Regions from separate parts of the Arthrobacter saudimassiliensis genome, predicted to be linked through region 1. Evidence: predicted binding sites of a transcription regulator. Region 1 holds the regulator's gene; the other holds the start of a gene.
What was found. The regulator HrcA, encoded in region 1, represses chaperone genes, less so after heat shock. The targets are predictions, from matches to a motif close to TTNGCACTCGNNNNNNNCGAGTGCNAA.
Positions count from the first base shown of each region.

Region 1 (4,177 bases):
AAGCTGATCCGGGTAGCCGGCGGCTAGGGTGCCGGCACACGGGCTGCCGCCGGGCAGGGCACCATGGCGCGCTCAGGCCGTTTCCCAGCGCCCCAGCTCGTAGGCCAGGACTGCCAGCGCCGCAGGGCCTGCGGTGGAGGAGCGCAGCACGTGCGGGCCGAGGCGCACGACGACGCCGCCCGCCTCCCGCAGCGCCTGGAGCTCCGCGGGCGAGATACCGCCCTCCGGGCCCACCACGACGGCGATCCCGCGGCTGTAGCGCTCGGCGGCGGCCGCCAGCACGGTGGCCAGCGGCGCGTCCGCCTCTTCGTGCAGGACCAGGACCTGGCCGACGTCGGCCAGGCGCCCGGGCAGCGCCCGGGAGGAGGCGACCTCCGCGACCTCGGGGATCCGTGCCCGCCGCGACTGCTTGGCCGCGGCCGCGGCAAGGGCCTGCCACTTGGCCCGGGCCTTCGCCGCCTTGTCGGCGTTCCAGCGGACGATGCTGCGGTCCGCCTGCCACGGAACCACCTCGTCCACGCCCAGCTCGACGGCGGATTCCACCGCCTGCAGGTCCCGGTCCCCCTTGGCCAGGGCCTGCACGAGGATGAACCGGCCCTCCGGTTCCGGTTCCTGGACCCGGGCGAGGACCTCCACCTCCAGGCGCGCCGGCGCGGCGGCAAGCACCCGTCCGGCCAGGCGCAGGCCCCGGCCGTCCGCGATGTCCACGTCCTCGCCGGCAGCCAGCCGCTTCACCGAGACCGCGTGCCGGGCCTCGGGTCCGTCAAGGACGAACGTCGTCCCCGGCGCTGCGGCGGCGACGGCGTCGGGGTCGCCGTAGAAGATCGGGCTGGTCATGAATCAGTGGTTGCCGAGGCGGTCGCGCAGCTTGGCGAAGACACCGGAGCCGGACGTCGAGAGCCGGCCTTCGGCGTACTGCTCGCCGCGCAGCTCGGCCAGCCGGCGCAGCAGCTCCTCCTGCTCGGCGTCGACCTTGGTGGGGGTCTCCACCTGCAGATGCACGTGCAGGTCTCCCCGGCCGGCTCCGCGCAGGTGGGTCACGCCCAGGCCGCGCAGCACGGTGACCTCGCCGGACTGGGTGCCGGGCTTGACGGTGACCTCCCGGTCGCCGTCGAAGGTGGCCAGCGTGACGGTGGTGCCCAGCGCGGCGGCGGTCATCGGCACGGTCAGGGTCGCGTGCAGGTCGTCGCCGTCGCGGGTGAAGGTGGGGTCGGGGCTGACCCGGATCTCCACGTACAGGTCGCCCTGCGGGCCGCCGGCGGTGCCGGCCTCGCCCTGGCCGGAAAGCTGGATGCGGGTGCCGGTGGCAACGCCTGCGGGCACCCGGATGGTCAGCGTGCGGCGGCTGCGCACCCGTCCCTCCCCCGCGCATTCGTGGCAGGGATCGGGAATGACGGTGCCGTAGCCCTGGCAGGTGCCGCAGGGAGCGGTGGTCATGACCTGGCCCAGGATGGAGCGCACGGAGCGCTGGACCTGGCCGGTGCCGTGGCAGATGTCGCAGGTGCGCGGGGAGGTTCCGGGCTGGCAGCAGCTGCCGTCACAGGTGGGGCAGACGACGGCCGTTTCGACGTCGATCTTCTTGTCGGTGCCGAACACGGCGTCACGCAGGTCGATGCGGACGTTGATCAGCGCGTCCTGTCCGCGGCGGGTGCGCGACGCCGGGCCGCGCCCGCCGCCGCCGGCGCCGCCGAAGAAGGTGTCGAAGATGTCCTGGAACCCGAAGCCCTGGCCGCCGAAGCCTCCGCCGAACCCGTTGTCGGTGCCGTTTTCGTTGCCGGTGGTGTCGTAGATCCGACGCTTCTCGGGGTCGGAGAGGACCTCATAGGCGTGGGTGACGGCCTTGAACTCGTCCGCGGCGCCGGGCGCGGTGTTCACGTCCGGGTGCAGCTTGCGGGCCAGTTTCCGGTAGGCCTTCTTGATTTCTTCTCCGGTGGCGTCCCGGGACACCCCGAGGACCTGGTAGTGGTCGCTCACTCGTTACATCGCTTCCTGTATAGCCCGCGTCCATGCGGCGCGGCTGCCGGCACCCGCACGTCGGCTGGGTGGTGCTGACCGGTCTCCATGGTGTGCACGGACGCTGTGATTGTTCAAAACCTAGTTGTTCAGGATCCTGGACAGATAGCGGGCGACGGCGCGCACCGCCGCCATGGTGTTGGGATAGTCCATCCGGGTGGGGCCGAGCACGCCCACCTTGGCCGAGGCGTCCGGTGTGTAGCCGGTTGCCACCACGGAGGCCTCCGCCAGGCTCCCGTGCTCATTCTCGCTGCCGATGCGGACCGACACGCCGCGGGCGTCCTGCTGCATTTCCGAGAGCAGCCGCAGCATGACCACCTGTTCCTCGAGCGCTTCGAGGATCGGGCCGATGCTGAGCGGGAAGTCCACGGTGGAGCGGGCCAGGTTGGCGGTGCCGGCCATGACGATCCGGTCCTCGCGGTTGTTGCCCGCCAGCTGCTCCAGGCACCGGGCCAGGGCGGCGGCGGTCCGGCGCAGCCGCTCGGGAACGGTGTGCAGGCATTCGTTGAGCGGGGCCGCGAGGCTGTTCAGCGGCGCCCCGGCGAGGGCGGTGAGGAAGTGCCGCCGCAGGTCCAGCAGGTCGGGTTCGGCGGTCTCCGGCACGGCAAGCACCCGCTGCTCCACCCGGCCGGTCGTGGAGATGAGCACCACGAGCACCTGGGCGGGGGCCAGCAGCACGAATTCGATGTGCCGCACCTTGGCGTCGCCCAGGTGCGGATACTGCACGACGGCGACCTGGCTGGTGAGCTGGGCGAGCAGCCGCACCGTGCGGTCCATGACGTCGTCGAGGTCGGTGGCGCCTTCCAGCAGTGTCTGGATGGCCCTGCGCTCGGCTCCCGAGAGGGGCTTGACGTCGGAGATCCGGTCGACGAAGAGCCGGTAGCCCTTGTCGGTGGGGATCCGTCCGGCGGAGGTGTGCGGGGCGACGATCAGCCCGTCCTCCTCGAGGGCGGCCATGTCGTTGCGGATGGTGGCGGACGAAACGCCGAGGTGGTGGCGCTCGACGAGGGCCTTGGAACCGACGGGCTCCCGGGAATGGACGTAGTCCTCGACGATGGCCCGGAGCACCTCGAGCCGGCGCGGCTCGCTCATGCGTTACCTCCTTCGTCCGCTCGGGCCGGCGGGGCCGTGGGCCGGCCGCCGGCTGCTTTAGCACTCGCAGTCTTCAAGTGCTAAGTCTAATATGAATCGGCCCCGTTGCTAGCATTGAATCGCCCCGCCCGGAAGGGCCCGGAAGCGACTGCGCCGGCAGGCTCCGTGAACCGCTGCGACAGAAGGACGCCCGTGCCCGACTATTCCCAATGGGGACCACAGGACCTCGCCGCCCCGGCCCGCCGGAAGCTGCCGCAGGAACAGGCCGTCCCCGGCCTGGTCCTCGAAGACGTGCAGACCGGGTGGGTGGGCGCCGTCGTGCGGGTGGAGAAATCCGGCGGCATGCACCTGGTGGTGCTGGAGGACCGGCACGGCAAGCGCCGCTCGTTCGAGCTCGGATTCGGCTTCCTGGTGGACGGGCAGCCGGTGGAGGTGGTGCCGCCGACGCAGGCGCAGGCCCCCGCCAGGCCCGCCCGGACCGCCTCCGGCTCCGTGAAGGTCGAAGGGATGCGCGCCCGCACGGCCCGTGCCAGCCGCATCTGGGTCGAAGGCAAGCACGACGCCGAGCTGGTGGAGAAGGTGTGGGGCGATGATCTGCGGGTCGAAGGCATCGTCGTCGAGCCCCTGCACGGCATCGACGACCTGGCCGGCGCGGTCCGCGACTTCCAGCCCGGCCCGCAGCGCCGCCTGGGGGTGCTGGTGGACCATCTGGTGCCCGGCTCCAAGGAGTCCCGGATCGCCGCCGGGGTCATGGCGTCCAAGGGTGCGGCGGGCAACGTGCTGATCGTCGGGCATCCCTACGTGGACGTGTGGCAGGCGGTCAAGCCCGCCGCGCTCGGCCTGGCCGCCTGGCCGGAGGTTCCCCGCGGGCAGGACTGGAAGACCGGCATCCTCCGCGGCCTCGGCTGGCCGCACGCCGACCACGCCGACGTCGCGGCGGGCTGGAAGCGGATCCTGGCCGGCGTGCGCTCCTATGCCGACCTGGAGCCGTCGCTGCTGGGCCGGGTCGAGGAGGTCATCGACTTCCTGACCGCCCCGGGAGCGTGAGCCGGCCGGCCGGCAGCCAGTACCC
Region 1 is NZ_JBNHFX010000002.1:521,037-525,213, forward strand. It holds gene AC5RV6_RS09585 (GerMN domain-containing protein) at 1-27, shown strand, start outside; gene AC5RV6_RS09590 (16S rRNA (uracil(1498)-N(3))-methyltransferase) at 73-837, opposite strand; gene dnaJ (molecular chaperone DnaJ) at 841-1,974, opposite strand; gene hrcA (heat-inducible transcriptional repressor HrcA) at 2,095-3,105, opposite strand; gene AC5RV6_RS09605 (DUF3097 domain-containing protein) at 3,298-4,152, shown strand.

Region 2 (4,177 bases), on a different contig from region 1:
TCGATCCCCGGCCCGGCCTGCGGGCAGCGCGGCTCGTCCCGGGGCGGCCGAGAACCGGAGGCCGGCGGACGCATTTCCGGTCCCCGGAACGCTATACATTCCCTTGCCCGCCGTGGTTATCTTCATCCATGGGCGCGGAAGTCAACAGCAGGGAATTCAGCCGTGAGCAGCGGACCCGGTACCGGCAGCGGCTGCTGGAGAACCTCGACCGTTTTGCCAGGTTCCTGGGCACGGCCGATTTCGCGGATTCGGCCTGCATCGGGCTTGAGCTGGAGTTGAACCTCATTAACAAGGACGGCTCCCCCGCCATGCGCAACGACGCCGTCCTGGACCGGATCGCCGATCCGGCCTTCCAGACGGAGATCGGCGCCTTCAACATTGAGATGAACCACCCCGCCCTCGCGATCGCCGGTGACGGACTGCAGCGCCTCGAGGACAGCCTGCGCAGTCAGCTGAACCGGGCCGAGGATCAGGCGTCGGGCCTGGAGACGGGGATCCTGATGGTGGGTATCCTGCCTACCCTCCGGCCGGAAATCCTTACCACGGACGAATGGCTCAGCAGCGGCCACCGCTACGCCGCCCTCAACACGTCGGTGCTCCAGGCCCGCGGCGAGGACGTGCTGCTGAACCTGACCGGACCGGAAACCCTGTCCTTCTATGCCGCCAGCATTGCACCGGAGGCCGCCTGCACCTCGGTCCAGCTGCACCTGGAGCTCCGGCCGGAGGAGTTCGCGCCGGCTTGGAACGCGGCCCAGGTGATCGCCGCTCCCCAGGTGGCCCTGGCCGCCAACTCTCCGGTCTTCCTGGAGCGCCTGCTCTGGCAGGAGACACGGATCGAGCTGTTCAAGCAGGCCATCGACACCCGCCCTCCGGAGATGCGCAATCAGGGTGTCCGCCCCCGGGTCTGGTTCGGCGAACGGTGGATCACCTCAATCTTCGACCTGTTCGAGGAGAACGTCCGCTATTTTCCCGCCCTCCTGCCCGAGCTTTCGGACAACTCCGGCGTCCACACGGAGGCCGGGGCTCCCCTGCTTCCCGAGCTGAGGCTGCACAACGGAACCGTGTACCGCTGGAACCGGCCGATTTACGACCCGGGAGGCCAGGTGCCGAACCTCCGGCTGGAGAACCGGGTGCTGCCGGCCGGGCCGACAGTCCTGGACGTGGTGGCGAATGCGGCCTTCTTCTACGGGCTGATGCGGGTGATGCGCACCTCGGAGCGGCCGGTGTGGACGCGCATGGCGTTCAAGACCGCCACCGAGAACTTCCTGGCCTGCGCCCGGCGCGGACTGGCGGCGTCGGTGTACTGGCCGGGCATTGGAGAGATCCCGGTGGCGGAGCTGATCCTCCGTCACCTGCTGCCCGAGGCGGAGCGTGGGCTGCGCGAACTGGGCGTGGACGATGCCTTGGTGGACCGGTACCTGGGCGTGCTCCGTGAACGGACCCGCACCGAGCGCAACGGCGCCGCGTGGCAGTCCGAGACGGTCCTGGCGCTGGAGGCGGAGGGAATGGACCGCCCCGATGCCCTGGCGGAGATGACCCGCCGCTACCGGGAGCTTATGCACAGCAACGACCCGGTCCACCTGTGGCCCATGGCATGATTTCCGTTCCGGCGCCGGGCGTTTTTGGTGCGGAGTCTGGCACTCTACCCACCCGAGTGCTAACGTTATTGCCATCTTGAGCCCCTTGGACTCAAGTTATCGACCCTTCTGCAGCGCTAAGAACTACCACCGGCCCGACCGGCGGGCGGTGTGAACAAGGAGTTGATGACAATGGCCATGAAATTCGATCCGTTCCGGGAACTCGACCGGATGGCGGGCGCCCTCCTGGATCCCCGCCAGCGGTTGCGGCTGATGCCCATAGACCTGTACCGGCAGGGCGACCACTACATTCTCAACGCCGATCTGCCCGGCATCGATCCCGGCTCCGTGGACGTCGACGTGGACGGGCAGCTGCTGACGATCCGCGCCGAGCGGACCATCAATGTGCCCGACGGCGCGACCTGGCTGACCCGCGAGCGGGAATCCGGCACCTTCCTGCGGCAGCTGAACCTCGGCCAGGGCATCGATATCGACAACATCTCCGCACGTTACGAAAACGGCGTGCTGAGCGTGCATATCCCGGTGTCGGAGCGGGCCAAGCCGCGGAAGATCGAGGTCTCGGCGTCCTACAAGGACGGCCAGACCATTTCCGGCTCGGCCACCAGCGAACCGGCGTCGGTCAGCAGCAGCTCCTCCTCGGGCAGCGGCATGTCCTCCGGCGGATCCGGGTCCATGGGCGGGGGCTCCGAAGGCGGCTCCGGCTCAGCCGGAACCCCGGGATCGGGCAGCTGAGGACGGAAACCGGCGCAGTGACACACTGATGCGCTGATTACGGCAGGGGGCCGGGGCGAATGCACATGCTTTCCCCCGGCTCCTGCCGTGTCCGGCCGCCGGACTCAGCGTGGAGCGGGTTCCTCCACCTGGGCCGCGGCGCCGCTGCGTCGCCAGATGGCGGCCATCAGGGCGCCGGAGACGTTGTGCCACACGGAGAACACCGCGCCCGGCAGCGCCGCCTCGGGGGCGAAGTAGGTCTTGGCCAGCCCGGCTGCCAGCCCCGAGTTCTGCATGCCGACCTCCACCGCCATCGTGCGGCGGGACGGCACCGGCAGCCGGAAGGCCTTGGCCGCGCCGTAGCCCAGCGCATAGCCCAGCCCGTTGTGCAGCACCACGGCGAGCAGGATCAGCAGGCCGGCGCTGAAGATCGCCTCGGCGCTGCCGGCGACGACGGCGATCACCACGAAGGTGATCGCTGCCACCGAGACCCAGGGCAGGACGGGCAGGACGCGGTTCACCAGACGCGGCGCCAGCGCGCGGGCGGCCAGCCCCAGGACCACCGGAACCAGCACGATCTGCACGATCGACAAAGCCATGGACGCCGGGTCCACGGGCAGGTACTGTCCGGCCAGCCAGAGAGTGAGCAGCGGGGTGAACAACGGGGCCAGCAGCGTGGACACGCTGGTCATGGCCACTGACAGGGCGACGTTTCCGCGGGCCAGGTAGGTCACGACGTTGGAGGCGGTGCCGCCCGGTGCGCAGCCGACGAGAATGACCCCGGCGGCCAGGGCCGGCGGCAGTCCCAGGGCGGCGGAGATCGCCCAGCCGAGCAGGGGCATGATCAGGTATTGCGCCAGTACTCCGAGGAGCACGGGAAGGGGCTGGCGGACCACGAGCCCGAAGTCCGGCAGGGTCAGGGTCAGGCCCATGCCGAACATGATGAGCATCAGGCCCGGGTTGATGAACGGGGACAGCCCGGTGAAGGGCTCCGGAAAGAACAGGGCCACCGCTCCTCCGGCCAGGATGAGCAGGGGGAAGAGCGTGACGGCCACCCGGGCGCTGCGTTCCTCGGCGCGGCGGGCGGTCTCCGCAGGCTGGTTCGTTGGCATCCCCATATGCTGGCACCGCACCCGGGGGCCTGCGACTTTGTTACGGGCGCGTTAACGCCGTTCGGCGCGGCCCCTTCCACGGGGCCGCGCCGAACGCGGTTGCACTGATCCGAACGGATCTAGCCCAGGCGGGCCTTGAGGTTCTCGTCCAGTGCGGCGAGGAAGTCCTCGGTGGTGAGCCATTCCTGGTCCTTGCCCACGAGCAGGGCCAGGTCCTTGGTCATCTTGCCGGACTCGACGGTCTTGACGACGACGTCTTCCAGGGTCTCGGCGAAGTTGATGACCTCGGGGGTGTTGTCCAGCTTGCCGCGGTGCATCAGGCCGCGGGTCCACGCGAAGATCGAGGCGATCGGGTTGGTGGAGGTGGGCTTGCCCTGCTGGTGCTGGCGGTAGTGGCGGGTGACCGTGCCGTGGGCTGCTTCAGCCTCGACGGTCTTGCCGTCCGGGGTCATCAGCACGGAGGTCATCAGGCCGAGCGAGCCGAAGCCCTGGGCCACGGTGTCGGACTGGACGTCGCCGTCGTAGTTCTTGCAGGCCCAGACGTAGCCGCCCTCCCACTTCATGGCCGAGGCGACCATGTCGTCGATCAGGCGGTGCTCGTAGGTCAGGCCGGCGGCTTCGAACTGGTCCTTGAACTCGTTGTCGAAGACCTCCTGGAACAGGTCCTTGAACTGGCCGTCGTAGGCCTTCAGGATCGTGTTCTTGGTGGAGAGGTACACCGGGTAGTTACGCTGCAGGCCGTAGGCGAAGGAAGCG
Region 2 is NZ_JBNHFX010000003.1:384,806-388,982, forward strand. It holds gene AC5RV6_RS13000 (glutamate-cysteine ligase family protein) at 129-1,598, shown strand; gene AC5RV6_RS13005 (Hsp20/alpha crystallin family protein) at 1,770-2,330, shown strand; gene AC5RV6_RS13010 (bile acid:sodium symporter family protein) at 2,435-3,421, opposite strand; gene AC5RV6_RS13015 (NADP-dependent isocitrate dehydrogenase) at 3,541-4,177, opposite strand, start outside.
Region 2: the regulator HrcA is predicted to act here: its motif matches at 1,635-1,661, upstream of AC5RV6_RS13005 (Hsp20/alpha crystallin family protein).